Regions from separate parts of the Microbispora rosea genome, predicted to be linked through region 2. Evidence: riboswitches for the same ligand, from Rfam matches in the RefSeq annotation. Region 2 holds a riboswitch; the other holds the start of a gene.
What was found. Region 2 has a riboswitch for S-adenosylmethionine ahead of thrC (threonine synthase). Riboswitches for the same ligand answer to the same signal wherever they lie in the genome.
Positions count from the first base shown of each region.

Region 1: linked by a shared signal. The riboswitch ahead of ACIBK1_RS00900 (aminotransferase class V-fold PLP-dependent enzyme) and the one ahead of thrC (threonine synthase) in region 2 are both predicted to bind S-adenosylmethionine.

Region 1 is NZ_JBITJO010000001.1:190,459-201,605, reverse strand. Features, by position in the region: gene folE (GTP cyclohydrolase I FolE) at 1-496, shown strand, start outside; gene folP (dihydropteroate synthase) at 571-1,443, shown strand; gene ACIBK1_RS00925 (nuclear transport factor 2 family protein) at 1,424-1,891, shown strand; gene folB (dihydroneopterin aldolase) at 1,888-2,271, shown strand; gene folK (2-amino-4-hydroxy-6-hydroxymethyldihydropteridine diphosphokinase) at 2,268-2,768, shown strand; gene ACIBK1_RS00910 (DUF3180 domain-containing protein) at 2,787-3,236, shown strand; gene ACIBK1_RS00905 (NADH-quinone oxidoreductase subunit D) at 3,241-4,446, opposite strand; gene ACIBK1_RS00900 (aminotransferase class V-fold PLP-dependent enzyme) at 4,622-5,905, opposite strand; SAM riboswitch class IV at 5,953-6,068, opposite strand; gene ACIBK1_RS00895 (pentapeptide repeat-containing protein) at 6,129-6,806, opposite strand; gene ACIBK1_RS00890 (cytochrome P450) at 6,883-8,082, shown strand; gene ACIBK1_RS00885 (SAM-dependent methyltransferase) at 8,072-9,088, opposite strand; gene ACIBK1_RS00880 (Rossmann-like and DUF2520 domain-containing protein) at 9,202-10,092, shown strand; gene panC (pantoate--beta-alanine ligase) at 10,083-10,937, shown strand; gene ACIBK1_RS00870 (class I SAM-dependent methyltransferase) at 10,951-11,147, opposite strand, start outside.
Region 2 is NZ_JBITJO010000011.1:229,742-240,888, reverse strand. Features, by position in the region: gene ACIBK1_RS34540 (ABC transporter permease) at 1-171, shown strand, start outside; gene ACIBK1_RS34535 (ABC transporter ATP-binding protein) at 185-1,216, shown strand; gene ACIBK1_RS34530 (ABC transporter ATP-binding protein) at 1,200-2,216, shown strand; gene ACIBK1_RS34525 (SAM hydrolase/SAM-dependent halogenase family protein) at 2,229-3,038, opposite strand; gene ACIBK1_RS34520 (DUF3263 domain-containing protein) at 3,145-3,426, shown strand; gene otsB (trehalose-phosphatase) at 3,516-4,337, shown strand; gene ACIBK1_RS34510 (hypothetical protein) at 4,348-4,947, shown strand; gene ACIBK1_RS34505 (hypothetical protein) at 5,039-5,638, shown strand; gene ACIBK1_RS34500 (alpha,alpha-trehalose-phosphate synthase (UDP-forming)) at 5,704-7,128, opposite strand; gene ACIBK1_RS34495 (RNA polymerase sigma factor) at 7,232-7,783, shown strand; SAM riboswitch class I at 7,881-8,020, shown strand; gene thrC (threonine synthase) at 8,035-9,309, shown strand; gene ACIBK1_RS34485 (MoaD/ThiS family protein) at 9,355-9,630, shown strand; gene ACIBK1_RS34480 (cold-shock protein) at 9,887-10,087, shown strand; gene groL (chaperonin GroEL) at 10,574-11,147, shown strand, end outside.

The DNA of each region.
Region 1 (11,147 bases), on a different contig from region 2:
CGACGGGCTCCGGGACACCCCGGCCCGCGTGGCCCGCGCGTTCTCCGAGCAGTTCGCCGGTTTGGGCCAGCGGCCCGAGGACGCGCTGACCACGATGTTCGACGCGGACCACGACGAGATGGTGCTCGTCAAGGACATCGAGGTGATGTCCACCTGCGAGCACCATCTGCTCCCGTTCCACGGGGTGGCCCACATCGGCTACACCCCGAACGAGAAGGGGCGCATCACCGGCCTGTCCAAGCTGGCCAGGCTGGTGGACGTCTACGCCCGCAGGCCGCAGGTCCAGGAGCGGATGACCTCCCAGATCGCCGACGGCCTGATGCAGGTGCTGGAGCCGCGCGGTGTGATCGTGGTCATCGAGGCCGAGCACATGTGCATGACCATGCGCGGCGTGCGCAAGCCCGGGGCCAAGACGATCACATCGGCCGTCCGGGGTGACTTCCGTTCCAGCGAGGCGACCAGGGCCGAGGCCATGTCGCTGATCCTGCGCGGCTGAGCGCGGGCGACGGCCGATTGGGACGCCGCTCCTGCCTGACGGGCACCGGGTCTCGGGGCACTAGTCTTGACCCCATGACCGCAGCGAGTGTGCCCGGTATGCCCGAGTCTGGGCGCTGTCTGGTCATGGGCGTGGTCAACGTCACCCCCGACTCCTTCTCCGACGGCGGGCAGTGGTTCGACGCCGACGTCGCGATCAGGCACGGCCTCGACCTCGTGGCCGAGGGCGCCGACATCGTCGACGTGGGCGGCGAGTCCACCCGCCCGGGCGCGGCGCGGGTGTCCCTCGACGAGGAGCTGCGCCGCGTCGAGCCGGTGATCCGCACGCTCACCGAGGAGGGCGTGACGGTCAGCGTCGACACCATGCGCGCGGAGGTGGCCGAGGCGGCCGTCGCGGCGGGGGCGAAGCTCGTCAACGACGTGAGCGGCGGGCTGGCCGATCCGGTGATGCCGCGGGTGGTGGCCGCGACCGGCGTGCCGTACGTGGTGATGCACTGGCGCGGGCACAGCCGCGACATGGACAGCCGGGCCATCTACGGCGACGTCGTGACCGAGGTGGCGGAGGAGCTGCGCAAGCGGGTCGACTCCGTGCTGGCCGAGGGCGTGCGGGAGGAGCAGATCGTGCTCGACCCGGGCCTCGGGTTCTCCAAGAACGCCGCGCACAACTGGGCCCTGCTGGCCGGGATCGACGAGCTTAACCGCCTCGGCCGCCCGTTGCTGATCGGGGCGTCGAGGAAACGCTTCCTCGGCCGACTGCTGGCGGGACCGGACGGCGAGCCCCGGCCGTTCGACGGCAGCGACGACGCCACACTCGCCGTCACCGCGCTCGCGGCGCGGGCCGGCGCATGGTGCGTGCGGGTGCACCGGGTGCGGGCGAACGCCGACGCGGTGCGTGTGGCCGCCGCGTGGGGGGCAGCACCCGTACGACATGCTGACGAGGGCCGGTGACGAGATGCCGACAGGGACGCCGATGAAGGACATCGAGGAGCTCAACCAGGCGTTCTACAACGCCATCGAGAGCGGCGACCTCGACAAGATGTCGGAGATCTGGATCGAGGACGTCCCGGGACGTCCGGCCACGTGCGTCCACCCCGGCTGGCCGATGCTGACCGGGCGGTCGGAGGTGCTGCGCTCCTGGGCGCTCATCATGGCCAACACGCCGTACATCCAGTTCGTGCTGACCGACGTGCAGACGACCGTGATCGGGGACGTCGCCGTGGTCACCTGTGCGGAGAACATCCTCACGGCGGCCGACACCGACGAGCCGGGCTTCGCGGCGGGCCGGGTCGTCGCCTCCAGCACCTATGTGCGGACCGGGACCGGCTGGCGGCTGTGGCTCTACCACGGCTCACCGGTCCTGCAGAGCGACGACGACGAGGAGGACCAGGAGCAGTGACGGCGCGGGCGGTGACCGGTCGTGACACCGTGCGATTGACGGGTCTGCGGGCCCGTGGCAGGCACGGCTGCCTGCCCGCGGAGCGCGAGCTGGGCCAGGAGTTCGTGATCGACGTGGCCCTGTCGTTCGACACCGCTCCGGCGGCTGCGGCCGACGACCTGACGCTCACCGTGGACTACGGGGCGCTCGCGGCGGAGCTCGTCCGCATCGTGGAGGGCGAGCCGGTCAACCTCATCGAAACCCTCGCAGAACGGCTGGCGGCGGCCTGCCTGGCCCATGAGCTGGTCGAGGAGGCGGAGGTCAGCGTGCACAAGCCGGCGGCGCCCATCCCGCTGCCGTTCGGCGACGTGGTGGTGACGATCAGAAGGGGCCGCGCATGAGGGTCGTGATCGCGCTCGGCAGCAACCTCGGCCGCCGCATAGACAACCTCCAGGGAGCCGTCGACTCGCTGTTCGACGCCCCCGGGCTCACGTTCGTGGCGGTGTCGCCGGTCTACGAGACCGATCCGGTCGGCGGCCCCGAGCAGGGCCCCTACCTCAACGCGGTCGTGGTCGCCGAGAGCATGCTCGATCCCCGCACGCTGCTCGACCGCGCGCAGAGCGTCGAGAACGCGTTCGGCCGCGAGCGCAGGGAGCGGTGGGGCCCGCGCACGCTCGACGTGGACCTCATCACGGTCGGGAACCTCATGTCGGACGACCCCGAGCTCACGCTCCCGCACCCCCGGGCGCACGAGCGGGCGTTCGTGCTGGTCCCGTGGGCACAGGCCGATCCGGCGGCGGTGCTGCCCGGACGCGGGTCGGTGGCGGCCCTGCTGGCCGACATGGACCAGAGCGGGGTGCGGCTGCGGCCCGACCTCGTGCTCGAACCCCCGGCCTGATCGACGAGGAGTCCCCGCGTGAAGCCCAGCAATCCCGGCGTGCTCGTCGGCCTCGTGCTCGTGTTCGGCCTGCTCACCTGGGGGCTGCTGCTGCAGTTCTACTCCGAGGTGCCGACCCTGCCGTGGACCGCGATTCCCACCACGCTGCTGCTGGCCGTCGGCGAGGCGTACACGGGCTGGCTGACCCGGGCGAGGATTCTGCGCCGCCCGAACACCAAGCCCGTCGAGCCGCTGGCCGTCGCCCGCCTGGCGGCGCTGGCCAAGGCGACGGCGTACGCCGGAGCGGCGTTCGGCGGCATCTTCGCCGGGTTCGTGGTGCACGTGCTCGAACTGCTCGACCTGGACAAGCCCCGCCAGGACGCGCTCGTCGGAGGCGGGTCGTTCGTGGCCTGCGTGATCCTGATCTGCGCGGCGCTGTTCCTCGAGCACTGCTGCCGGGTGCCCGGCGAGCCGTCCGGGGAAGCCTGATTCCCTACTTGTCGATGTCTCCCACCACGAAGAACATCGAGCCGAGGATGGCGATCATGTCGGCGACCAGGTTGCCCGGCAGTATCTCCCGCAGCACCTGGATGTTGTTGTAGGAGGCGCTGCGCAGTTTGAGCCGCCAGGGCGTCTTCTCGCCGCGCGACACGAGGTAGTAGCCGTTCAGGCCGAGCGGGTTCTCGGTCCAGGCGTACGTGTGGCCCTCGGGCGCCTTCAGCACCTTCGGCAGCCGCTGGTTGATCGGTCCTGGCGGCAGATGCCGCAGGCGCTCGACGCAGGCGTCGGCGAGGTCGAGGGAGACCTTGACCTGTTCGAGCAGCACCTGGAACCGGGCCTGGCAGTCCCCGGCCGACCGGGTCACGACCTTCACCGGCAGCTCGCCGTACGCGAGGTAGGGCTCGTCGCGCCGCAGGTCGAAATCGACGCCCGAGGCCCGCGCGATGGGGCCGCTCACGCCGTACTGCATGATCGTCTCGCGGTCGAGCACGCCGACGCCGCGAGTGCGGGCCAGGAAGATCTCGTTGCCGGCGATCAGTTCCTCGATGTCGGGCAGCCGCCGCCGCACGGCGGCGACGGCGGCGGTGACGCGGTCGAGCCAGCCCAGGGGTAGCTCCTCCTTCAGCCCGCCCACTCGGTTGAACATGTAGTGCATGCGGCCGCCGGAGATCTCCTCCATGACGTGTTGCAGGGTCTCCCGCTCGCGGAAGGCGTAGAAGACCGGCGTGATCGCGCCGAGCTCCAGGGGATAGCTGCCGAGGAACATCAGGTGGCTGAGCACGCGGTTGAGCTCGGCGAGCAGCGTCCTGGCCCACACCGCCCTGGGCGGGGGCTGCATGCCCAGCATGCGCTCGACCGCGAGCACGACGCCCAGTTCGTTGGCGAACGCCGACAGCCAGTCGTGCCGGTTGGCGAGCACGATGATCTGCCGGTAGTCGCGCACCTCGAACAGCTTCTCCGCCCCGCGGTGCATGTAGCCGACGATCGGCTCGGCGGCCGTGATGCGCTCGCCGTCGAGGACGAGCCGCAGCCGCAGCACGCCGTGGGTGGAAGGATGCTGCGGGCCGATGTTGAGGATCATGTCCTCGGTGGCCAGCTCCCTCGCCTGCACGGCGTCGGCTCCCGCGCCGAGCCCCACGATGCGTTCGGTGCGCCCGCCCTCCTGTCCGGTCGGCACGCCGTCCTGCTCGGTCGTCATACCGTCCATGGTTTCACGCCCACCCGCCATTCCGCCCCCTCCCCTTCACCCCCGCCGTGATCTTGTACTTCACGAAAGGCGGATGCCCTGGTCGGACGGTGTGGGCGCGATTTATTGCATGATCACGAAGGATCGCGCCGCAGGTCATAGGGCATGCTTGCGACAAACTACAAGATCACGCCCGGGTTAGGTCGCGTAGGGCGTCGATGAGGCGGTCGACGTGTTCGGTGGTGGTGCCGATGCCGATCGAGGCGCGTACGGCGCTGACCGTGCCGTCCGCGCAGCCGCCGTCCTCCCCGCCGCCGAGGAGGTGGCGGACGAACGGATGGGCGCAGAACTTGCCGTCCCTGACGCCGATGCCCCACTCGGCCGACAGCGCCTCGGCGACCTCCCTGGCGGTGCGGCCCTCGACGGTGAACGACACGATGCCGACGCGCGGGTGGTCCTGACCCCACAGCGACAGCTCGCGGACGCCGGGGATCGCGGCGAGCCCGGCACGCAGGCGGGCGAGCAGCCGCTCCTCCTCCCGCACAAGCGCGGCCCAGCCCGTCGCGGTCAGCGCGTCGCAGGCGGCGGCGAGCGCGATCGCGCCGAGCACGTTGGGGGTGCCCGCTTCGTGCCGCGTCTCGGGGTCGTCGCTCCAGTCCACCGTCTCGCCCACGGACCGTACGGCTCCGCCGCCGCGCAGGTACGGATCGGCGTCGGCGAGCCAGTCGGGGCGGCCCACGAGCACCCCTGCGCCGAACGGGGCGTAGAGCTTGTGCCCGGAGAAGGCCACGTAGTCGAGGTCGAGCGCGGCGAGGTTGAGCCCGCGGTGGGGGACGAGCTGGGCGGCGTCCACGGCGATCCGCGCGCCGTGCCGGTGGGCGATGTGGGCCAGCCCGGCGATCGGCCACAGCTCGCCGGTGACGTTGGAGGCCGCGGTCACGACGAGCAGGGCCGGGCCGTCGATCGCGGCCAGCGCCTCGTCGGCCGCGCGAAGCGCCTCGCCGGGGAAGGCGGGCGGCGCGAGCCGTACGGCGTCGGGCCAGGGCAGCAGCGAGGCGTGGTGCTCGGTCTCGAACACGACGACGGTCGTGCCCTCGGGGAGGCTGCGGGCCAGCAGGTTCATGGCGTCGGTCGTGTTGCGCACGAAGACCAGCGCGTCGCCGGGCCGGGCGCCGACGAAGGCCCGCACGGTGTGCCTGGCCTGCTCATACCTGGACGTCGTGAGCTGCGAGGCGTAGCCCGCGCCCCGGTGGACGCTGGAGTAGGCCGGCAGCGCCGCCGCGACGGCGGCGTTCACCGGCTCCAGACAGGGCGCGCTCGCCGCGTAGTCGAGGTTCGCGTACGGCACGAGCCTGCCGCCCCTGACGGGCACCTCCAGATCGGCGCCCACGACGGCCGGCAGGTGCATGGGGGCGACATCGGGCTCGGAGATGCGGGTGACGGCCTGCTGGACGAAGGTGAGTGCGGACACGCCAATCCTCCTGGGTCGGGGACCCCGGCCATGGCGTCGGAAGGCGGAGCCCGCGCTTGCCCGGCACACCTCGTGCCGGACCCGGTCCTCACCCGGGGCACCCCGCCGCGAGCGCGAGGGTTGCCGGCCAGCAAGCCGGGGCTTGACGCTGGCACTCATGACCTGGACGGCACTATAACCCGACCCCGCCCTCCGGCCGCAAGTGCGGGCGGCTCGGGCGAGGTCAGCCGTCGTCGACCGTGACCCCCAGGACGTGGGCGAACATCGGAGCGAGTTCCATCAGCTGGACACCGCTGACGGTCGCGCCGCGCAGCGCGTCGTAGCCGTCGGAGATGCCCAGGGACACGGCGCCGCGCAGGTCGACCCGGGACATGCGCGCCTTGTCGAACCGCACCCGTTCGAGCGTGGATCCGGGGAAGTCGACGCCGGTCAGCGTGGCGCCCGCGAAGTCCACGTCGCGCAGCGTGCACTCGACGAACGAGACCTCCCGCAGGTCGGCCGCGCGGAGGTTGACCGAGTCGAGCTTGCAGCGGTGGAAGAACACCTGGTGCATCTCGGCGCCGGGCAGCGCCGTGCCGGCCGGGGCACTCATGACGATCTCCGCGTCCACCCAGACGGACTCGGTGAGGTCGCCGCCCACCCAGCGCACGCCGTTCATCCACACGTCGGAGAACCGGGCGCGCCGATAGCGGCCGCCGGTGAACGTCACCGAGGTGAACGCCGACTCCATGAACCGGGCGCCTCCGGCGTCGGCGTCCTCGAACTCCTGCCCGTCGAACAGGACCGTGTCGTAGTCGCCGCCCTGGCTGAGCCGGCCGTCGAACGGCTCCAGGTGATCGGCATAAGGCAGATCGCCGAGTTCGCGAGGTTCCCTGCGATGCTGTTCGCGGCGCTTCGGCATCGCCCCAACCTACGGCATGAGGCACCCGTACGCCCGTACTCCCAGGCCAGGCCTTTTATCCGTATTGTTGTCCATTGTGAAGTTTGATCCCTGGAATGCCGAGTTCATCGCGTACCCCTATGACGCCTACCGCGACCTGCGCGACAACGATCCGGTCAGCTTCTTCGAGCCGACAGGGCAGTGGCTGATCGCCCGCCACGCCGATGTGAACGCGCTGCTGCGCGACCGGCGCCTCGGCCGGTCCTACCTGCACGTGGCGACGCACGAGGCGTTCGGCCGCGAGCCCGAGCCGGAGTTCCAGGAACCGTTCTGGCGGGTGATCCGGGCCGGGATGCTCGACGTCGAGCCGCCGGTCCACACGCGGCTGCGCCGCCTGGTGTCCAAGGCGTTCACGCCCCGCATGGTCGAGTCGCTGCGGCCCCGGGTGCGGAGGATCGCGACCGAGCTGACCGAGGGACTGGTCGAGCGCGGCGGCGGCGACCTGCTGGCCGAGGTGGCCGAGCCGCTGCCGGTCACCGTGATCGCCGAGATGCTGGGCGTGCCCGAGGCCGACCGGCACCTGCTGCGCCCCTGGTCGGCCGACATCTGCGGGATGTACGAGCTGAACCCCTCGCTGGAGGCCCAGCACACGGCCGTACGCGCGGCCACGGAGTTCGCCGGCTACCTGCGCGAGCTGGCCAGGGCGCGCAGGGACCGGCCGGGCGACGACATGATCTCGGCGCTGGCCCAGGTGGTGGACGACGGCGACCGGCTGACCGAGGACGAGCTGATCGGCACCTGCGTGCTGCTGCTCAACGCCGGTCACGAGGCCACGGTCAACGCCACCGGCAGCGGATGGTGGGCGCTGTTCCGCAACCCGGGTGAGCTGGAGCGGCTGCGCGCCGACCCCGGCCTGATGCCGACGGCGGTCGAGGAGGTGCTGCGCTACGACACCCCGGCGCAGATGTTCGAGCGGTGGGTGCTGGAGGACATCGAGGTCGGCGGGGTGACGATCCCCAAGGGTCTGGAGATCGCGCTGCTGTTCGGCTCGGCCAACCGAGACCCCGAGGTCTTCGCCGACCCCGACCGTCTCGACATCGGCCGGGCGGACAACCCGCACATCTCGTTCGGCGCCGGCATCCACTTCTGCCTCGGCGCGCCGCTCGCGCGGGTCGAGATGGCCGAGTCGTTCGCCGCCCTGCTCCGGCTGGCGCCCAAGCTGGAGCTCGCCGAGGAGCCCACCTGGAAGCCCAGCTACATCATGCGCGGCCTGGAGTCGCTCAAGGTCACCGTCTGACGGTCTGACTGAGCCAGCCGAAGCCGCCGAGACCGGCCAGGTCGATCAGTTCGGCCTCCTGTGCGGCCCGGCCGAGCGCGCGCACGTATCCGGCGGGATCGGCCGACGCCTGCGCGAGCGGCGGCCGGGCGCCGGTGACCCCCAGCTCCCGCAGCGCCTCCCGCTGCGTGGTGAGCGTGGACGCCCGCGCCCCCGCCCGCTCTCCGGCCGCCGCGCAGGCGTCCAGCGCGACGTGGGCCGTGATGTCGCACGACCCGTCCGGCGTGGCCGGGACCAGCGCGCCGTCGCGATATCCGGCGATCGTGCCGAGCGGGGGCCGCCGCCCGGCCAGGTGGGCGTAGTCCACGGCGACCGCCGTGCCGCGCGCCATCCGCGCGATCAGCGAGGCCCACGCCTCGTCGCGCGGGCGGCCGATCTCGGCGCGTTCCCCCGGCGAACGCAGCGGCCACCAGCGCTCCAGCCAGGCCAGGTCCTCAGGGCCGGGAGCGGGCCCGAGCCTCTCGTCGCCGGTCGAGGGGTCCACGAGCACCAGGCGAGGGCCGTCCGGCGTCATCTCGGCGACGTCGAGCGGCACGTTGTCCAGCCACTCGTTGGCGATCACCAGGCCCCCGATCCCGTACGGCGCCTCCGGCTCCCAGGCGACGCGGGGGTCGAGATCGGCCGGCCGGGGGGACAGGTCGACGGCGGTGACCCGAAGCCGCTCCGCGAGGTCCGGCGGCGCGGCGGCGAGCACGCGGGCGGCCAGCAGGCCGGTGCCGCTGCCCATGTCCACGAGATCGACCCGGTCGGGCCGGCCGAGGGCGGCGTCGGCCCGCAGGAGCAGGCGCAGCACGGCCTCGGCGAAGACCGGCGAGGCCTGCACCGACGTGCGGAAATGCCGGTCGGGGCGCTCCCGTAGGTAGAAACCCTCCGCGCCGTAGAGCGCCCGCCGCATGGCCTCCCGCCAGGTGACCTCCACAGCGTCGTACGTTACCGACACGCCGAGGCCGTGACGAAAAGTAGTCACTTTCGTACTTATGGCTCAACATAGGCCCGTGAGAAACGGGACAAAATCCGACCGTTGGGCCACGCCCGGGCCGGCGGGAGCGCCGCCGCTACGCTGAACCGAGGGGAGGCGTCATGGACACAAGTGACCGCCCGGCGCGGCTCGCCGTGGGAGTGCTCGGCGCGGGACGGGTCGGCTCCGTGCTCGGAGCCGCGCTCATGCTCGCGGGTCATCGGGTGGTGGCCGCCAGCGGCGTATCCGACGCGTCGGCGCGGCGCGCCGCCGACCGCCTCGGCCTGAAGCTCAGCAGGCCGGACGAGGTGATAGCCAGGTCCGAGCTCGTGCTGCTGACCGTGCCGGACGACGTCCTGCCCGGCCTCGTCTCCGGCCTCGCCGCCACCGGCGCCGACCTGCGCGGCAAGCTGCTCGTGCACGCCAGCGGCGCGTACGGCCTGGGCGTGCTCGACCCCGCGGCCGAGGCGGGGGCGCTGCCGCTCGCGCTGCATCCCGTGATGACGTTCACCGGCAGGAGCGACGACCTGACCCGGCTCAACGGCTGCTCGTTCGGCGTCACGGCGCCCGACGTGCTGCGGCCGGTGGCCGAGGCGCTGGTGATCGAGATGGGCGGCGAGCCGGTGTGGATCGCCGACCGGGACCGGCCGCTCTACCACGCCGCCCTGGCCGGCGCCGCGAACCACATGGTGACGCTCGTGGCCGAGTCGCAGGAACTGCTCGCGAAGATCGGCGTGGAGCATCCTGGCCGGATGCTCGGCCCGCTGCTGAGCGCGGCACTCGACAACGTGCTGCGTCTCGGCATCAGCGGGCTCACCGGGCCCGTGGTCCGCGGCGACGCGGGCACCGTGCGCAAGCACGTCGACGCGCTCATCCTGGCCGCCCCCGAGGCCGCGGACGCGTACGTCGCCCTGGCGCGGCTCACCGCCGACCGGGCGCTCGCGGCGGGCCTGCTCAAGCCGGAGGCGGCCGAACGCCTTCTGGACGCCCTGGGAGGGAACATATGGACCTGACCGTCGCCGCCGACCGCGCCGCCCTCGACAAGGCGAGGGACGCGCTCGGCCCCGGGAGGATCGCCCTGGTCCCCACGATGGGGGCGCTCCACGAGGGCCACCGGTCGTTGGTGCGGCTGGCGCGCGAGCACGCCGACCACGTGGTGGTGAGCGTGTTCGTCAATCCCCTGCAGTTCGCCCCCAACGAGGACTTCTCCCGCTATCCCCGTACGTTCGACGCCGACCTCCGGGCGTGCGAGGAAGAGGGCGTGGCTGTGGTCTTCGCGCCCTCGGCCGAGGACATGTACCTGCCGGACCGCCAGGTGGAGGTCTCGGCCGGCGGCATGGGCGGCGTGGTCGAGGGCGCCTTCCGGCCCGGCCACTTCGACGGCGTGCTGACCGTGGTGCTCAAGCTGTTCAACCTGGTGCGGCCGGACGTCGCGGTCTTCGGGCAGAAGGACGCCCAGCAGCTCGCGCTGATCCGGCGGATGGTGGCCGACCTCGACGTCCCGGTGTCGATCGTCGGCGCCCCGACCGTGCGGGAGCCCGACGGTCTCGCGCTGTCCAGCCGCAACAGGTATCTGTCCGAGGCCGACCGCGCCACCGCGCTCGCGCTGTCGCGGGCGCTGCGGGCAGGCGCGGCGCGGGCCGAGACCGCGGGGCCGGCCGGGATCCTCGACGCCGCCAGGGCCGTGCTGGAGGAGGCGGCCCGCTTCGACCCGCCGCTGCTGCTCGACTACCTGATCCTGGCCGACCCCGCGACGTTCGCCCCGGTCGCCGACGGCCACCACGGCGAGGCGATCCTCGCCGTGGCCGCCAAGGTGGGCACCACCCGCCTCATCGACAACGTGGTCCTGACCCTGTAGGGGGTGCGACGCCTCAGGCCGCCCCGGCCCGCAGCGTGAACCAGAAGGTGGGGAACGGGTTCGTCCCGGGCGTGACGTCGGCCAGCTCCCAGCCGGCGAACCTGGCGCGCAGCTCGTCGGCGGTGACGCCGGCGAACGTGTCGCCGAGCGTTCCGGGGCCGTACCCGAACATCAGCAGCCGTGCGCCGGGAGCGGCGCGGCGGGTGAGCC
Region 2 (11,147 bases):
CTGCGTCCGCCGGTCATCTCCTGGGGCATCGCGATCGCCGACCACGCTTCCTACATGAGGACCGGGGCGCACGCGTTGCTCTTCCCCGCGGCGTTCCTGTCCCTGTGCGTGCTGACCTTCGTCATGCTCGGCGAAGCCGTACGCGACGCCCTCGACCCGAAGCTTCGATGAGGAGGCACAGCGAGTGACGGAAGTGCTTTCCGAGCAGATGGGCAGAGGCTCCCACAGCGGCGCCCTGCTGGAGGTGGACAACCTCCACGTCGAGTTCCGCACCCGGGCGGGCGTGGCCAAGGCCGTCAACGGCGTGACCTACAGCGTGGACGCCGGCGAGACGCTCGCCGTGCTGGGCGAGTCGGGCTCGGGCAAGAGCGTCACCGCCCAGACCATCATGGGCATCCTCGACATGCCCCCGGGGAAGATCACCGGTGGTGAGATCCGTTTCCGGGGCGTCGACCTGCTCAAGCTCCCGGACGACCAGCGCAGGAAGATCCGCGGGGAGGGCATCTCCATGGTCTTCCAGGACGCGCTGTCCGCGCTGAACCCGGTATTCCCGGTCGGCTGGCAGATCGCCGAGATGTTCCGCATGCACCGCGGCACGTCACGGGCGGACGCCAAGAAGATGGCCGTCGAGCTGATGGACCGGGTCAGGATCCCGGCCGCCAAGGAACGGGTCAACGACTTCCCGCACCAGTTCTCCGGCGGCATGCGGCAGCGCATCATGATCGCCATGGCGATCGCGCTCGACCCGGAGATCCTGATCGCGGACGAGCCGACCACCGCGCTCGACGTGACCGTCCAGGCACAGATCATGGGTCTGCTCGCGGAACTGCAGCGCGACAGCAACATGGGCCTGATCCTGATCACCCACGACCTCGGCGTCGTCGCCGACGTCGCGGACAAGATCGCGGTCATGTACGGCGGACGCATCGTCGAGAACGCCCCGGTGCACGACCTGTACAGGGACCCGGCCCACCCCTACTCGAAGGGGCTGCTGGAGTCCATCCCCAGGGTGGACCAAAAGGGCCAGGAGCTCTACGCGATCAAGGGCCTGCCGCCCAACCTGCTGGAGATGCCGACGGGCTGCGCCTTCCACCCGCGGTGCCCTTACCGGCGGGACAACTGCGTGACCGACGTTCCCCCGCTGTACACGATCAGTGGCACCCGCGGCAGCGCCTGCCACTACTGGAGGGAGGTCCTCGATGAAGGCGAACGCTGAGTCGATCCTCGAAGTCCGCGACCTGGTCAAGCACTTCCCGCTCACTCAGGGCATCGTCGTCAAGCGGCAGATCGGCGCGATCAAGGCCGTCGACGGGGTCTCCTTCGACCTGCACCGGGGCGAGACGCTCGGGGTCGTCGGCGAGTCGGGCTGCGGCAAGTCCACCCTGGCCAAGCTGCTGATGGCGCTGGAGCGGCCCACCTCGGGCTCTGTGCGCATCCACGGCAGGGACATCACCACGGCCAGGGGCTCCGAGCTCAAGCGGATGCGCCGCAACATCCAGATGGTCATGCAGGACCCCTACACCTCGCTGAACCCGCGGATGACCGTCGGCGACATCGTGGGGGAGCCGTTCGAGATCCACACGGACGTCGTGCCGAAGGGCGGCCGGCGGCGCCGGGTGCAGGAGCTGCTCGAGGTGGTCGGCCTCAACCCCGACCACATCAACCGCTACCCGCACCAGTTCTCCGGCGGCCAGCGTCAGCGCATCGGCATCGCCCGCGGTCTGGCGCTCCAGCCTGAGATCATCATCTGCGACGAGCCGGTGTCCGCGCTCGACGTGTCGATCCAGGCCCAGGTCATGAACCTGCTGGAGCGGCTGCAGAACGAGTTCGACCTCGCCTACATCTTCATCGCGCACGACCTGTCGGTGGTCCGCCACATCTCCGACCGGATCGCGGTGATGTACCTCGGCAAGATCGTCGAACTGGGCAGCGACGCGCAGATCTACGACGGCCCGACGCACCCGTACACCCAGGCGCTGCTGTCGGCCGTGCCGGTGCCCGATCCCGAGGGCCGGGAGACCCGCCAGCGGATCATCCTGCAGGGCGACCCGCCCTCGCCGGCCAACCCGCCGTCGGGCTGCCACTTCCGCACGCGGTGCTGGAAGGCGCAGGACATCTGCGCCGAGCAGACGCCCGCGCTCGAGGCGCGCCCGGGCAGCGACCATCCCAGCGCCTGCCACTTCGCGGAGGCCCGCGACGTGGTGAACGCCCAGTAGGACCCGGCCGGGTCAGCGTCCCCCGGGCGACAGCCGTACGTGCGCGCCCGGGGGCAGACCCAGACGGTCGGAGGCGTCCCCGGCGTTGATCGCCATCGCGACCAGGCCGGCGGAGTCGGTGAACGCGACCAGGTCGCCGGGCGGCACGGCGGTGAACGTCTCCCGGTACGGCACGGCGACCTGGCGGCGCCCGAGCCACACGGCGACGGTGTCGCCGAGCCGTACGCCGAGCTCGGCCATGTCGGAGGCGGTGATCGACAACTGGACGTTGCCGTGCCTGTCCACCGACAGCACCTCGCCCTCGGCCGTGCCGTCCCGCAACCGGCAGGTCGGCGCGGGCAGGGTCACCAGCCGGTCCACCGGCATCGGCGGCCCCACGTCGGCGACCGCGTGTCCGGTGCACAGGTGGGCGGCGACCGGGGCGAACAGGTCCCGTCCCGGGAAGGTCGGCGAGACGTTCTCCAGGAACAGGTCCTTGTTCGTCAACTCGTAGGCGGCGTCGGCGCCCCCCGCGGCGCGGACGGCCCACGACAGGATGCCGTTGTCGGGACCGAGGAACACCCGTCCCCCCGCCTCCACGGCGACCGGGCGCCGGTTGCCGCCCACGGCGGGATCGACGACCGCCAGGTGGACGCCGGCCGGCAGGTAGGGCAGGGTCTGCGCGAGGATGGCCGCGCCGCGTCGTACGTCCCCGGCGGGGACGAGATGACCCACGTCGATGATCCGAGCCTGCGGGGCGATGCCCGCGATCACGCCGTGGCACGCGGCGACGTACCCGTCCTCCAGCCCGTAGTCGGTCAGAAGCGTGATTACAGAGCTCACACCACGTGACATTACGTCTGTCCTGCCCGGCCTGAACACCCCGGGTTCGCCTCGCGGGCTTGGCATTACCATGGGACGGGCCCGCGAGCCGATCGAGGAGGAGCGGATGGACACCGAACCGGCCGGCGGCGACGGGCCCGACCTCTCGGACCGCGACCGCGAGATGCTGGCGTTCGAGCGCCAGTGGTGGCGTTACGCGGGCGCCAAGGAACAGGCGATCAGGGAGGCCTTCGGCATCTCCGCGACCCGGTACTACCAGTTACTCGGGGAGCTGATCGACCGGCCCGAGGCGCTGGAGCACGACCCCATGCTCGTCAAGCGGCTGCGCCGGATGAGAGCCGGCAGGCGGCGCGACCGCTCGGCCCGCCGCTTCGGGCTCAACTCCTGAGCTTTCCCTCCCCTCCGCACGCATGAGCCCCGCTGCCGGGGCATGAGGCCGTCGAGGCGTACGCACTGAACCCCCTTCGGAGTGAGGCCATGACCCTGCCCGTGCACGCAGGACTCGACGCGATCGCCGCCGATCCGGGCGGCGCCGTGATCGGGCTCGACTACGACGGCACGCTCTCCCCGATCGTGCCCGACCCCGCCGCCGCCCGCGTGCACCCCGGCGTGCCCCGCGTGCTGGCCGCCCTCGCCCCGCTGGTGCGCGCCGTCGTGATCGTCACCGGCCGCCCGCCGCGTACGGCTCTCGCCCTCGGAGAGGTCCCTGGCGGGCCGTCCCTCGCCGACGTGCCCGGTCTGGTGATCCTCGGCCACTACGGGCTGGAGCGCTGGGAGGACGGCCGTCTGACGGCCCCGCCACCGCCGCCGGGACTCGACCTGGTCCGCGCCCGGCTGCCCGGGCTCGCGGCGGGCCTCGACGGGGCGTGGGTCGAGGACAAGGGCCGCGCCGTCGCCGTGCACACCCGGCGGTGCGCCGACCCCGCGGGGGCGCTGGAGGCGCTGCGCGGGCCGGTCGAGGCGCTGGCCGCGGAGGCCGGGCTGGCGGTCGAGCCGGGCCGCATGGTGCTTGAGCTGCGGCCGGCCGGAATGGACAAGGGGAAGGCCCTGTCGGCCTTCCTCGCCGAGCGGGACGCCCGCTCGGTCATGTTCGTCGGCGACGACCTGGGGGACCTCGCGGCCTTCGACGCGGTCGAGTCGGCCGGGATCCCCGGCGTACGGGTGTGCAGCGGGTCCACGGAGGTGACCGCCCTGGCGGAGCGCGCCGACGTGGTGGTGGACGGGCCCGACGGCGTCGTGGCCTTCCTCGGAGACCTCGTCGCGACTCTCGGCAAGCCGTCTGCAAGCGGCCGGGCGTAGCGTGCCGGGCATGAGGACAACGATCTCGGCCGCGGCGGCCGGCCTGGCCGTGCTCGCGGCGTCCCTGGCGGCTCCGGCGGCGGCGTTCGCGAGCGACGGCGCGGCGACCAAGGCTCTGCACCTGCGCAAGGGCCTCACCCTCAGGATCCCGTCGTCCTGGAAGGTCGACGACAGCCGCAAGGACTGGGTGCGCGTCATCACCGGCGCGTGCCCCACCAAGGGCACGGACACGTACGGCTTCCGCGACTCGGGCTGCCACAGCTTCTGGATCATGGGGCCCAAGGCCATCGAGATCGGCCACGAGCTGTTCCAGAAGTACACGCCGGACGGCCCGTTCTATCCGGCCACCGACGTCGGGCCCTGCCCGGTGAAGAAGAACCTCTACATCGGAAGGACCACGCTCGCGGACAAGGGGTTACGGCAGGTCGGGCCGGGACACAAGGCGTACTACCGCGACTGGGCGGGCACGTGCGCGCCCCTGGGCCCTGGCAGGCAGAGAGCCCGCTTCCACCAGCGCGAGTGGTATCTGCCCACGTCGAAGATTCTGGTGATCGACCAGTGGAGGACGCCGGGCCTGAGCACGATCCTCAAGAACGCGACCTGGCACTGACGCCGCGTTCGGTGACCTTCCGCCTGCCGGGCCGCATGTCGTCCATCGGGCCGCAAGTCGCCTGCAAGCGAACACGCCTAATGTGCCCGGCATGTTCAGAAAGACGATCCCGGCCGCGGCGGCCGGCCTGGCCGTGCTCGCGGCCACCCTGACCGCTCCGGCGGCGGCGTCCGCGAGCGAGAGCCGCGCCACCAAGCAGGTCCACCTGCGGAGCGGCCTGACCCTCACGATCCCCGCGTCGTGGAAGGTGGTCAAGGACGACAAGGACTGGGTGCGCGTCATCACGGGCTCGTGTCCCACCTTCGGCACCGAGGACTTCGGCTTCCGCGACTGGGGGTGCCACAGCTTCTGGGTGCTGGGCCCGAAGGCGCTCAAGATCGGGCTCCGCACGTTCCAGGCGTACAAGCCGAAGTACGGCTACGACCCCGCGACCGACGTCAGCATCTGTCCCAGGAGCTACAAGCTGTACAAGGGCGAGTGGAAGGTCGCGGACAAGGGGCTGCGGCAGGTCGGGCCGGGCCACAAGGCGGACTACCACAAGTGGGCGGCGACCTGCGTCGACAAGAAGTGGCGGGTGAAGCTGCACTACAACCAGCGCGAGTGGTATCTGCCCACGTCGAAGATCCTGGTCCTGGACCAGTGGGACCACCCGCAGCTGAGCACGATCCTCAAGAACGCGACCTGGCACTGACCGTGCTCTCGCCCGGTGCGCCGGTAGACGCGGTGCGCCGGGAGGACGGGTGGTGACGGCCGGAGTCAGTGCAGCGCGGCGAGCTGGTCGTCGAACCAGCGCTGGGGCGGCAGTGCGGTGGCGGCCTCCCGCAGCCGCAGGCCGCGGCTGAGCCGCTCCTGCTCCGGCAGCGTCAGCGCCTCGTGCAGCGCCGCCGCGGTGCCGGACACGTCGTAGGGGTTGACGAGCAGGGCGTCGGCCCCCAGTTCGGCCGCCGCGCCCGCCTCGCGCGACAGCACCAGCGCGCACCGGGGCGACAGGATCGGGCCCTCCTTGGCCACCAGGTTCATGCCGTCCCTGATCGGGTTGACGAGCAGGACGTCGGCCAGCCGGTAGGCGGCCAGCGAGCGCGGGTAGTCGTCGTTCACGTTGAGGATCAGCGGGTCCCAGTCCTCGGTCGCGTACTCGTCCTCGATCTCCTTGGCGCAGCGCTGCACGGCCGCCGTGTACTCGCGATACTCCGGCAGGTCGTGGCGGGAGGGATAGGCGAACGCGAGGTGGACGACCCGGCCGTGCCACTCGGGATGGGCGGACAGGAACTCCTGGTAGGCCCGCAGGCCGCGCACGATGTTCTTGGACAGCTCGGTGCGGTCGATGCGCACGATCAGCTTGCGGTCGCCCACGAGGTCCCTGATCACGGTCATGTGCGACTCGACGTCCTGCTCGGCCGCCCGAACCCGCAGCGCCTCGCCGTTCACGCCGAGCGGGTGCACGCCGATCCTGGTGGTCCGCCCGTCGTACGTCACCGTGCGGGCGGCGTGGTCCACGCAGGCGCCGAGCAGGGTTTCGCAGCAGTCCATGAAGGCGCGGGCCCAGCGCGCGGTGAGGAATCCCGCGTGGTCGGCGCCGAGGATGCCGGTCAGCACCTCCGCCACGACGTCCTCCGGCAGCAGCGCGAAGTATTCCGGCGGCGCCCAGGGCGTGTGCGAGAAGTGGGCGATGCGCAGGTCCGGCCGCTCGACCCGGAGCATCGCCGGGGCCAGCGTCAGGTGGTAGTCCTGCACCATGACGCGCGCCCGGTGGGCCGCCTCCTCGGCCAGGGCCAGCGCGAAGGCGCCGTTGTACGTGCGGTACGACTCCCACTCGCGGCGGAAGCGCGTGCCGAACTCGGGGGAGAAGGGCGTGTTGTAGAGCAGGTGGTTGACGAACCAGAGGGTCGAGTTGGCCACGGCGTTGTAGGCCCGGTGGAAGACCGCGGGCGGAATGTCCAGCATGCGGATCGGCCCGGTCTCGAAGGCCCGGTCGAGCCGCCCGCCGGGGGTCTGGCGCACCGCGCCCCGGTCGCCGTCCGACAGCGCCGCGCAGACCCACAGGACGTCGGTGTCCCTGACCACCTCGGACAGACCGGAGACGAGCCCGCCCCCGCCTCTGCGCATGGTCAGGCCGCCGTCGTCCGACAGCGTGAAGGACACGGGGCCCCGGTTGGACGCGATCAGGACGGAGCTGCTCATCTTCGGGTTCCCTCGATCAGAGCGGGCGCGCATGCCGGAAGATTAATAAAAGCCGACCTCCGTCAATAGGATGTCAAGCGATCGCGGGAGGGCTGGATACGGCATGGCACTGGACGACACGACCGAGGAACTGGCCCGATCGGCTGCCCGGGGGGACCACCGCGCGCTCGGTGAGCTGCTGCGGCGCATCGAGCCCGACGTGCTGCGGCACTGCGAGCGGCTTCTACCGTATCGGCAGGACGCCGAGGAGGCCGCGCAGGACACGCTGCTCGCCGTGGCGCGCAACATCGCGAGGTTCGAGGGGCGGGCCAAGTTCAGCACCTGGCTGCACATCGTGACCGTGAACTGCGCCAGGACCACCTACCGCTCGCTCAAGCGGCGCTCGTCGGAGCAGGTGGAGGAGCTGCCCGAGCAGCGGCCGGATCCCCAGCGGGTGAGCGTAATCGCGGGGTCGCGGCTCGACCTGCTCGACGCGATGGAGGCGCTGGAGGCCGAGCGGCCCGACCTCGCCCAGGCGCTCGTGCTGCGCGACATCTGCCAGCTCGACTACGCGGAGGTCGCCGACCAGCTGAAAATCCCCCTCGGGACGGTCAAGTCCCGCATCCACCAAGCCCGCAAGTACGTGCAGAGCGCCCTCGGCGAGGCGTACGGCTGATACAAATCGTCTCGCGATGTGAGACGTAAGAACGGACACCGGGGACGCCGGGGTACAGTGCTAGGGACCTTTCCTCTGAAGGTCCTACAACTGAACATGCTCATCCAGAGGGGTGGAGGGACCGGCCCTGCGAAGCCCCGGCAACCTCCCCGGTGTCGAACTCGTGCCCACGAGGCCCGGCCGGGACAGGTGCCAATTCCGGCTCGCGGCCAGGGTGGTCGCGAGCGAAGATGAGGGAAAGGCCTCGCTTCATGGCGCACACCAGCACTGCCGCTAACACTGCCGCGAACACCGTCGAGTTCGGCCCCGCAACCGGTCTTTCGTGTCGCGAATGCGGCGCTCTTTATGAGCTCGGCCCGATTTTCGCCTGTACGGAGTGTTTCGGCCCCCTTGAGGTGGCGTACGACTTCGGCGAGGTTCGCCGGGAGGACATCGAGTCCGGCCCCGCGAACATCTGGCGCTACCGCTCCCTGCTCCCCGTTCCCGCCGGCGTGGCGGCCAAGCCCAACCTCCAGCCCGGCTGGACCAAGCTCGTGAAGGCCGACAGGCTGGCGGCCGAGCTGGGCCTTCGGTCGCTCCACGTCAAGGACGACTCCGGCAACCCGACCCACTCCTTCAAGGACCGGGTCGTCGCGATCGCGCTGGAGGCCGCGCGCACCTTCGGCTTCCACACGCTGTCGTGCTCCTCCACCGGCAACCTCGCCGGCGCGGTGGGCGCGGCCGCCGCCAGGGCCGGGCTGGACTCCTGCGTGTTCATTCCCGCCGACCTGGAGCCGGCCAAGGTCACCATGGCCGCGGTGTACGGCGGCCGCCTGGTCGCCATCGAAGGCACCTACGACGAGGTCAACCGCTTCTGCTCCGAGCTCATCGGCGACGAGCTCGGCGAGAAGTGGGGCTTCGTCAACGTCAACCTCCGGCCCTTCTACGCCGAGGGCTCCAAGACGCTGGCATACGAGATCGCCGAGCAGCTCGGCTGGCGGCTGCCCGACCAGATCGTCATCCCGGTGGCCTCCGGCTCGCAGCTCACGAAGATCGACAAGGGCTTCCGCGAGCTGGTCAAGCTGGGGCTGGTCGAGGATCGGCCCTACCGGATCTTCGGGGCGCAGGCCGAGGGCTGCTCGCCGGTATCCCAGGCGTTCAAGGCCGGGCAGGACGTGGTGCAGCCGGTGCGGCCCGACACCATCGCCAAGTCCCTCGCCATCGGCAACCCGGCGGACGGGCCGTACGTGCTCGACATCGCGCGGCGGACGGGCGGCGCCGTGGAGGACGTGAACGACCGGGAAGTGGTCGACGCGATCCGCCTGCTGGCCAGGACCGAGGGCGTCTTCGCGGAGACCGCGGGCGGCGTCACGGTCGGCGTGCTGCGCAAGCTGGTGCGCGAGGGCCGCCTCGACCCCGACGCCGAGACCGTGGTGCTGAACACCGGCGACGGGCTCAAGACGCTCGACGCGGTGGCCGAGCACGCCCGTCCCGCCGCCGTCATCCGTCCCTCTCTCGACGCGTTCCGTGCGGCATTCGCCAACTGAAAGCGTTTCAAAAAGCCCATCGGCAGTAACGAAAGCGAGCGAACAATGAGCGTTTCCGTGCGGATTCCGACGATTCTCCGGACGTACACCAACGGAGCCGCGGAGGTGAGCGGGGAGGGAGGAACGCTCCGCGAGGTCCTGCAGAAGCTCGACGCGGACTACCCCGGCATCGGCGGGCGCATCCTGGACGAGACGGGTAAGATCCGGCGTTTTGTCAACGTCTACGTCGGAGAAGAGGATGTCCGATTCGCCGACGGTCTGGACACCGCCACGCCGGACGGGGTGCAGATTTCGGTCATCCCCGCCGTCGCCGGAGGCTGAGCCGCCGCACCGGAGCCGAGCATCTGACATGCGCTTCTATCGGTGAAGAAGTCATACGAAGCCGTGGCAAATGGTGTAGCTCTCAACTATTCAACAGCAAAGTGAATATTCTTCGGTCCCGCTTTGAGCGAACGCCAAGTAGTAGTTTGCGGATTGACTCTGTTGTCCTACGGCTTGACACGGGTATGGTCGATGACGATCGACAAAACCGGGGGCTTCTTGGGTGTGGTCCCCAGCCCAGCAAGAGGAGTCGGAAGTGGCGCAGGGCACCGTCAAATGGTTTAACGCGGACAAGGGCTACGGCTTCATCGCGGTAGACGGTGGTAAGGACGTGTTCGTCCATTACTCGGCAATCATGATGGACGGCTACAAGGCCCTCGAGCAGGGTCAGCGGGTTGAGTTCGACATCACGCAGGGTCAGAAGGGCCCGCAGGCGGAAGCCGTACGGGCCGTCTGATCCCGTCATCGACCTTGGAAGGCCCGGCGCGCGGGACTCGCGCACCGGGCCTTCCGCTTGCCGGTCCCACCCGCCTCGCTCCGCACGGCCACTCCGGGCGCCTGCGGGCCACTGCGGGCCTTTCAAGGCCCTTCCGCGGCCCTTCCACGGCCCTTTTGCGGCCACTCGGGCGGGTATGGGCCGCTGGGTCCGGAGCGGGGCCGCACTCCTCGCGGCTCCCGCTCGGCTCTCGCTCGGCTCCTCGGTCCTGACCGGCGGCGCGTCGCTCCGGAGGGTCGCTCTGGACATACCGTCCAAGCTGGTCAGCACGGCTTCCGCTTGCACTCTCAGGGGTAGAGTGCTAAATACTTGTTTGGCACTCTGAGGTCGAGAGTGACAACAACCGGGATCGGGGCGATGGGGCCCGCGCAGGGATAGCGGGTCCAAGCCGTCGCGGGCGTCGGCTCGGTCCGTTGAAGACACCCTGCTACTGGGAGGTCTAGCCTAATGGCAGCCAAGATGATCGCGTTTGACGAGGACGCCCGGCGCGGTCTCGAGCGCGGTATGAACCAGCTCGCCGACGCCGTGAAGGTGACCCTCGGCCCCAAGGGCCGCAACGTCGTGCTGGAGAAGAAGTGGGGCGCCCCCACGATCACCAACGACGGTGTCTCCATCGCCAAGGAGATCGAGCTCGAGGACCCGTGGGAGAAGATCGGCGCCGAGCTGGTCAAGGAAGTCGCGAAGAAGACCGACGACGTCGCCGGTGACGGCACGACGACGGCCACCGTGCTCGCTCAGGCGCTGGTCCGCGAGGGTCTGCGCAACGTGGCCGCCGGCGCCAACCCGATGGCGCTGAAGAAGGGCATCGAGGCCGCCGTCGAGCGCGTCAGCGAGGAGCTGTCGAAGCTCGCCAAGGACGTGGAGACGAAGGAGCAGATCGCCTCCACCGCCTCCATCTCCGCCGCCGACACCGAGATCGGCGCCCTCATCGCCGAGGCGATGGACAAGGTGGGCAAGGAAGGCGTCATCACCGTCGAGGAGAGCAACACCTTCGGCCTGGAGCTGGAGCTCACCGAGGGCA